Regions from separate parts of the Streptomyces sp. NPDC032198 genome, predicted to be linked through region 2. Evidence: riboswitches for the same ligand, from Rfam matches in the RefSeq annotation. Region 2 holds a riboswitch; the other holds the start of a gene.
The links. A riboswitch is a leader RNA that binds a small molecule or an ion and turns the genes downstream of it on or off. The one in region 2 is predicted to bind cobalamin.

Region 1 (4,124 bases), on a different contig from region 2:
GCGACAAGTACTCCCTGAACGGCTCCGCCACGATCAGGGACGGCGTCACCGGCTCGTACGACGTCACCATCGTCTGTGACGGCCACCCCCACCAGGGCGCGGGCACCGTACGCGTCGTCCAGCACCACTCCGAGCCCGTGTCACCGGTCCGCGCGGGCGGCGGCGGCACCGCCCAGCTCGCCGCGCACACCGAGGAGGCGGGCCCCGGCACCCGGCACGCGGTGATCGGCCTGGTGCTCGCCGGGGTGGCCGCCGTGGCCGTGGCGCTCCGCAGCGTCCGCCGGCGCCGCTCCGAGTGACGGGCGACGGCCGCGATGTCGGACCATGAGGGATCGGCAGGGCACGGGCGCTTCCTCACCGGGGTCGCCTGGGCCCTGGTGCTGGTCGGCCTCTGGCTGTGGGGCAGCGAGATCACCGACGTACGGGGCGGTGTCTCGGAGCCCACGAACGGCGACGTGGCGGCGGTGGGCCGCCCCTTCGCCGTCGAACTCCCGGACGCGCACGAGCCGCTCGGAGCCGCCAGGCCGCAACGCGTCGACATCCCCTCGCTGAAGGTGCGGGCACCCGTGATCAGCCGCGGCCTCGACCCGGAGGGCGCCATCGATCCGCCGCCCTTCGAGCAGGCGGAATCCGTCGGCTGGTACGGCGGCGGGACGCGCCCCGGAGCGGCGGGTACGTCCCTGCTCGTGGGCCACGTCGACACCGAGACGCGCCCCGCGGTCTTCTACGACCTCAGCGCGGTGCGCCCCGGCGAGAAGGTCAGGGTGACCCGGGACGACGGCTCGGTCGCCGAGTTCACCGTGGACGACGTCCAGGTCCTCAGCCGGGACCGCTTCGACGCGAAGAAGGCGTACGGCCCCCACGAGGAGGGCCGCGCCGAGCTCCGCCTGATCACGTGCGGCGGCTCGTTCGACCGGGCGACCAAGACGTACTCGGCGAACGTGGTGGTGTCGGCCTACCTCACCGGGGTGGGCCCGTAGAGGCGGTGCCGGGGCGCGAGCGCACTCCCGCCGCGCTCGCGCCCACGGCGGCCCCTTCCCGGGCGGCCCGCAGTCCCAGGCCTCCGAAGACCGCCGCGAACACCGCCCACAGCAGGGCGTGCGAGGCGACCGAGAGGACGCGGAAGTCCCACAGGAGCACCGCGTCGACCGGGACCGGGTCGGGATTGTCCGGGAGCAGGAAGAGCACGGCGAGCACGGCGACCGTCGTGAGGGCCGCCGCGGTCTGCCGCACCGGGTCGGGTCTCTCCGACAGGCGTACGTACACCTGCCGGACCAGGAGCATGCCGAGGACGCCGATCGCCACGGACGCGAGCCACATCGCCTGGCGGTCACCGACCGTGCCCGCGTCGCCGACGCCCGGCGGGTTCGCCGGGTAGCGCAGACCGGGCAGCAGGGAGACGGCGAGGAAGGCCGCCCCCGCGAAGGCGAGGGCACGCGGCCACGGGTGCGCGTACGGATCGCGGCGGTGCACCAGGGCGTACGCCACCGCGCAGAGGACGCCGACGGCGAGACCGGCGACGAGTGCGGTGACCACCAGGCCCGCGTGCTGGGTCGAGCGCGTGAAAAGCTCCTCGTGGTGCTGCGTGTGCTCATGGCCGGCCGACCGCTTCTCCTCGGCGCGGATCGCCCGGTCCATCAGCGGCTCGGCGAGGAGCAGCGAGAAGAGACCGGCCGCGAGGCCCGCCGTTCCTCCCGCCACGAGACCCCGCCCGAGCAGGGGCAGTACGGGCGAGGGCGCGGAGGATGGCATGGTGCCGTGTCCGTCCCCGGTCAGTGGCACGGGGCACCGAAGAGGTGCCGGCCGTCGTGCGCGAACTCGTGGAGATAGCTGCCGGTCGCCGAGATCAGCGAGCCGTTGTCGAGGAAGAGCGCGTAGAGCGCGATCAGCGCGATGATGGCCGCGGCCGAGGCGATGAGCCAGTCGCGGGTCTGGACCGTGGCGGCCCGGGCCGCCGTCCTGTCGGTGTGCGGTGCCGCGGTGTGCAGTGCCATGTCGAAGCGTCTCCTTCTGGGGTTCCACGCCCCGAAGCAGGAGTACGACGGCTCAGTTCCTGGCTTCCACACACCACTTGGGCGTCCGGTCACAGTGGCGGGACCGCCCCGGAATCGCACCGGGTTCCTGTCAACCGTCGCCTCGATGTATGGACTTGTCGTCCCGGAGAGTCCCAGTTGGTCATGGACACTGTCAACGGTCCCGGTACAACCAGGGCCCGGTCGGCGGCCCGCTCCCCCCGGAGCCGTCGACCGGGCTGGTCCTCGACCGCGCGCGCACGAGCTGCGGGAGTAACCCGGCGCCGGCGCGGGAGGTTCGATGGCCAACCCCGCTGTGCGGGATGGACGATCAGGCCGGGGGCTTGGGCCGTTGTGACGACTCTAGAACGGATGAGCGCTGGAGCCTAGGGGTGGATTGACGCCAAGTCGCGAGCCGCTTCCTCTCTGTGATCACCGCAGGTGGTGGGAGTTCCCGGGACGACCTTCAGGATGGCTCGGACCAACCGCCGCGCAGCGCCGCGTCGTCGAGCGATCCCTTGATCACGTCAATGGCGACCAGGTCCATGACCAGCCGTTCTCTGCGCGCGTACCGCCGCAGCGCGTCAAAGGCGTCGTCCACCCCGGTATGCCAGCGTTCGGCGAGCATGCCCTTGGCCTGTTCGATGCGTACGCGGCTGGTCAGGGCGCCCTGGAGCTGGGTGGCGAGGGTTCGATACCGCGTGTAGGCACGGTGGTTGTGCAGGCCCACCGCGGCGGCGTCGGCGATGGCCTGCGCGAGCCGCAGCTCGTCTTCGGCGTGCGGGCACCGGGAGGTCTCGGGCACGAAGACGTTGAGCGCCCCGAGCAGGGTCTCGCGCTGGCGCAGCGGCACCGCGTACGTCACCCCGATCCCGTGGCGCCGCGCCAGCGCGGTGAACTCCGGCCAGCGCTGGGCGGGTTCGGCCGCCGTGAGCCGCACCGGCGGCACGGGCAGACCGGTGCCGAGACTCTCCACGCAGGGCCCGCCGCCGTGCTGGACGCCGAGCAGGTCGAGTGCGAGTGCGTGGGGATGGCCGCCGGTGGCGACCGCGGGGGCGCCGAAGCCGTCGAAGATGACCCCGGCGGCGGACGCGTCGAGGAGCTCCACGCAGTGGCCCGCGACCCGGCCGAGGTAGAGCTCCGGGTCGAAGTCGTCGTCCAGGGTGTTCGCGGTCTCCACCAGGACTTGGGCAAGCCGTAGTTCAGAGGTGCGATCCCGCATGATCTCCTCCCCATGAGCGCCGCCCCGCCCACTGCGCCTACCCGTTGACGCCCCGCTGTAACAGGTCTCCTACAGGTCTCCGCAGCGGACGGGCGGGCCTCGTGGCCAGGGTGGGCGTATGTCAGGATTGAGAATCGGACAGTGCACCCAAGGGGGAGTGGATGTACCACAAAGGCACCGGCCGCGGTCATCGGATCGCGGTCAGGGGGTTGCAGGCCGCGGCGGCGTTTGCGGGGGCTGCGCTGCTGCTGTCGGGGTGCTCCTCCGATGACGGCTCGGGCGAGGGGGAATCCTCGGGGCCGGTCAAGCAGCAACCCAAGGGTTCCGACCCGTACTGGGTCAACCCGGAGGGGAACGCGGCCAAGCAGGTCGCCGCGTACGAGAAGGACGGCAAGAAGGACGACGCCGGTCTGATCCGGAAGATCGCCGAGCAGCCCGTCGCCGAATGGATCGTCCCGGAGAACGCGGAGGACCAGGCGCGCGGCTTCACCGAAGCGGCGCAGAAGGCCGACAGGGACGCCCTGATGGTCCTCTACAACATCCCGCACCGGGACTGCGGCCAGTACTCGGAAGGCGGCGCCGCCGACGGCAACGAGTACCGGAAGTTCATCGACCAGGTCGCCGCGGGCATCGGCGACCGCAGGGCCACGGTCATCCTGGAGCCGGACGCCGTGCTCCACATGGTCGACAACTGCACGCCGGAGCAGTTCCACGAGGAGCGGTACGACCTCCTCAAGGGCGCCATCGGGAAGCTCAAGTCCCTGAAGAACACCAAGGTGTACCTGGACGCGGGCAACGCGGGCTGGAAGAACCCGGACTCGCTCTGGGAGCCCCTGAAGTGGTCGGGCGTCGAGCAGGCCGACGGATTCTCGGTCAACGTCTCGAACTTC
Region 2 (4,124 bases):
GCTCGCGCCGCACGAGGATCTTGCCGAGGGCTCCGTCGCGCGCCTCTTCATACGTGAAGTTCTTCGCGACCGTGAGCGCCGAGTCCCAGACCATCATCGAGGCGAGGGCCTGCACCATCACGCTCGCCGTGTAGGGGGTGCCGTTCTCGGAGCTGATGACGCGGGCGATCTCCTCGTGCCGTACGGCGAACGCGTCCTTGATCCTCGTGACGACCTCGATCCGCTCGTCGAGCGTCATCCGGGGCCAGGGGCCCTCCTCGAACGCCTTGCGCGCGGTGGCGACGGCCCGGTCGACATCGGCGGGCGCCGCGTGCGGCACGCGCGCGAAGACCTGGCCGGTGTGCGGCGAGACCACCTCGATGACGTCCGTGCCGAGGGGGTCCACCAGCTCCCCGCCGATAAAAAGCTGTCCGTGTTCCACGAGCTCGGTCATGGCTGACTGCCTCCTGCGGGATTCCGCCTGCGCGGCACGCTTTCTGACACTGTTTCAGAACTGATACCAGTTCTAGTTCCAGTAGTCCACGGAGAGCAAGATGCAAGTAGCCTGTCGAAACAGTCGACTTGGGCGATCATTGGAACTAGTTCTAGTTATGGTGACGGCGGCCGTGGTCGTGGCCGTGCAGCCGACGAGAGACGAGGGTGCCCGATGACGCAGGTGACCGATCCGAAGGCGACCGACCACGGCGGCGGCGTGTGGAGCATCAAGGTCCCCATCCCGGACAACCCCCTGGGCTTCACCCTGGTCCACCTCCTGGACACGGACGCCGGTCCCGTCCTCATCGACACGGGCTGGGACGACCCCACGTCCTGGGACGCCCTCGCCGAGGGCCTCACCGCCTGCGGCACGTCCGCCGACGCGGTGCACGGCGTCGTCATCACCCACCACCACCCCGACCACCACGGCCTGTCCGCCAAGGTCCGCGAGGCTTCCGGCGCCTGGATCGCGATGCACGAGGCGGACGCGTCGGTCGTCCGCCGCACACGGACCGGGCCGCCCGAGCGCTGGTTCGACTACATGGTGGAGAAGCTGACGGCCGCCGGTGCCCCCGCCGACCACCTGGCCCCCCTGGTGGCGGCCCGTGACGCGGGCCGCGCACCCCGGCTGCCCGGCCTCGCCGCCGCGCTCCCCGACCGCGGCATCACCCCCGGCGAGCTCCTCGAACTGCCGGGGCGCAGGCTCCGCGCGATCTGGACCCCCGGCCACACCCCGGGCCACGTCTGCCTGCACCTGGAGGAGGAGCACCCGGCGCGGCTGCCGGGCCACGGCCGGCTGTTCTCCGGCGACCATCTGCTCCCCGGGATCACCCCGCACATCGGCCTGTACGAGGACCCCGACGACGAGACCGTCACCGATCCCCTCGGCGACTACCTCGACTCCCTGGAGCGCATCGGCCGCCTGGGCCCCGCCGAGGTCCTTCCGGCCCACCAGTACGCGTTCGCCGACGCCCCGGCCCGCGTGCGGGAGATCCTGGCCCACCACGAGGAGCGCCTGACGGACCTGCTCGCCCTCCTGGCCGAGCCGCTCACGCCCTGGCAGCTCGCCGAGCAGATGGAGTGGAACCGCCCCTGGGCCCAGATCCGCTACGGCTCGCGGAACATCGCGGTCTCCGAGGCCGAGGCCCATGTGCGGCGCCTGGTGAAGCTGGGGCGTGCCGAGGCGGTCGGCCACGATCCGGTGCGCTACCGGGCGGTGTGACCTGCGGCCCGGGAGGCGGGCGCCCCGGACCGCTCCCCCCTACGGGCCGGTAGAGTGACCCCGTCGTCATCATGCCCGTACGGGGGAAAGCCGGTGCGAATCCGGCGCTGACCCGCAGCCGTGTACCGCGTCCAGCGGTGAGCCGGAATGCCCGGTACCGAGCATGACCGGCTCGCTTCATCGGGGCCCCCGATGAACGGCACCGTCGAGGTATACGGAGCCGGAGCCGCCCGGTGCCCGTGCCCGCACGCGCCCGTGCTGCCCCGCTCCCCCGCAGGGAGAGGCACCCGCCGCATCATGAACGTTCGCCGCAGCGCAGCGGTCCTGGCCGCCGTCGCCGTGATCGGTTCGGCCGCCGCCCCGGCCGCTTTCGCGGACAGCGCGTCCCCGTCGCCTTCCGCAGCCCTCCCCTCCGGCCTCTACGGAGACGCGGACCCCAAGTTCGACGGGGTGTTCCGGCAGTCGTACGCCCTGCTCGCCCAGGACTCGGCCGGTGTGAAGCCCGCCGCGAAGTCCGTCGACTGGCTCACCGGGCAGCAGTGCGCGAGCGGCGGTTTCGCCGCGTACCGCGCCGACGCGGGTGAGCCGTGCGACTCCAAGACGACGTTCGACAGCAACGCGACCGCATCCGCCGTGCAGGCCCTGGCCGCGCTCGGCGGTCAGAAGAAGTCGGTCGGCAAGGGCGTCGACTGGCTGAAGTCGGTGCAGAACAAGGACGGCGGCTGGGGCTACAGCCCCGGCATGGCCTCCGACGCCAACTCCACCGGCATCGTGATCGGCGCCCTCGCCGCGGCGGGCGAGAAGCCGCAGTCGGTGAAGGCCCAGAGCGGCAAGTCCCCCTACGACGCGCTGCCCGCCCTCTCGATGAGCTGTGACAAGGACGGCGGCGCCTTCGGCCTCGCGGACGCCAAGTCCGGCAAGCTCTCGCCGAACGCGGACGCCACGGCGGCCGGTGTGCTCGGCGCCCACGGCAAGGGCCTGGTCGTCGACGCCGCCGGGAAGAAGACCGCCGCCCCGAAGTGCGAGAAGGCGGACACCGCCGAGCAGGCGGCCTCGAACGGCACCGGCTACCTCCTGAAGACCCTCGCCAAGGGCGACGACCACCTGATGTCGTCGATGCCCGGCGCCAAGAACATGCCCGACCTGGGCAACACCGCGGACTCGGTGCTCGCGCTCGCCGCGGCCGGCCAGCCGGAGCAGGCCAAGAAGTCCGCCGAGTGGCTGTCGAAGAACTCCGCCGACTGGGCCAAGAAGTCCGGTCCGGCCGCGTACGCCCAGCTGATCTTCGCCGCCCACGCCTCGGGCCTGGACGCGCGTGACTTCGGTGGCGCGGACCTGGTCAAGCAGTTGAACGCGACCGGCCCCGCCCCGCAGGCGACCGAGGCCGCCGACGAGAAGAAGGACAGCGACGACGGCAGCGGCGTCAGCGTCTGGTGGATCATCGGCGTCGGTCTGGTCGCCGGTGCCGGCATCGGCTTCCTGTACAGCGGCAACAAGAAGAAGAAGCAGCCGTGACGCGGGGTCGCGTGCGGTGCGGGCGCCTGGTGACCGGGGCGCTCGTCGCCGCCCTGTCCGGCGTCCTCGCCGCCGCCCCCGCCCAGGCCGCCGGCTACCGCTACTGGTCCTTCTGGGACCGGGACGGCTCCACTTGGGCGTACGCGACCCAGGGGCCGAGCACCGCACGCCCCGACGACGGGGCCGTGCAGGGCTTCCGGTTCTCCGTGTCCGCCGACTCGAAGGACTCCGCGAAGCCGCGCGGCGCCGCGGACTTCGACACCATCTGCGCCAAGACCCCCGCCCAGGACGACCGCAAGCGGATCGCCCTGGTCATCGACTTCGGCACACCGGGTGACGCCCCCGAGGGCGAGACCCCGCCGAAGCCGCGTACCGCATGCGCGCGGATCGCGGACGACGCGACCAGCGCCGACGCGCTGGCCGCGGTCGCCAAGCCCCTGCGCTACGACAGCAACGCCCTGCTGTGCGCCATCGCGGACTTCCCGAAGTCGGGCTGCGGCGAGCAGGTCTCGGGCAACGGGGATTCCGGGAAGAAGCCGGCCCGGAGCACGGCCGGCGACGAGGACGGCGACTCCGGTGGCCCCTCCGTCGGTCTGATCGCGGGCGTGGCCGCCATCGCCCTGCTCGGCGGCGCCGCCGTCTGGCAGGCACGCCGCCGACGCGGCTGACCGCACGATGACCGATCACCCGAGCACCGCTCCCGGTGCGCTGCGGCGGCGCCTCGCCCCCGAGGCGCACCGGAGCAACGCGCTGCACCCGGGCGCCTGGTGGGTGTGGGCGCTCGGGCTCGGCGTCGCGGCGTCCCGCACCACCAACCCGCTGCTGCTCGGGATGCTGATCGGCGTCGCGGGCTATGTGGTGGCGGCGCGCAGGACGTCGGCGCCGTGGGCGCGGTCGTACGGCGCCTTCGTGA

Region 1: another riboswitch for cobalamin. It lies ahead of AB0E78_RS24785 (CbtB-domain containing protein); the one in region 2 lies ahead of AB0E78_RS03340 (prenyltransferase/squalene oxidase repeat-containing protein).

Annotation. Positions count from the first base shown of each region.
Region 1 is NZ_JBEZVL010000009.1:207,096-211,219, reverse strand. Features, by position in the region: gene AB0E78_RS24800 (hypothetical protein) at 1-299, shown strand, start outside; gene AB0E78_RS24795 (class F sortase) at 315-980, shown strand; gene AB0E78_RS24790 (CbtA family protein) at 961-1,752, opposite strand; gene AB0E78_RS24785 (CbtB-domain containing protein) at 1,773-1,994, opposite strand; cobalamin riboswitch at 2,026-2,148, opposite strand; gene AB0E78_RS24780 (ANTAR domain-containing protein) at 2,479-3,234, opposite strand; gene AB0E78_RS24775 (glycoside hydrolase family 6 protein) at 3,396-4,124, shown strand, end outside.
Region 2 is NZ_JBEZVL010000001.1:705,565-709,688, forward strand. Features, by position in the region: gene AB0E78_RS03330 (aldehyde dehydrogenase) at 1-433, opposite strand, end outside; gene AB0E78_RS03335 (MBL fold metallo-hydrolase) at 647-1,696, shown strand; cobalamin riboswitch at 1,736-1,870, shown strand; gene AB0E78_RS03340 (prenyltransferase/squalene oxidase repeat-containing protein) at 1,994-3,211, shown strand; gene AB0E78_RS03345 (SCO2322 family protein) at 3,208-3,879, shown strand; gene AB0E78_RS03350 (energy-coupling factor transporter transmembrane component T) at 3,887-4,124, shown strand, end outside.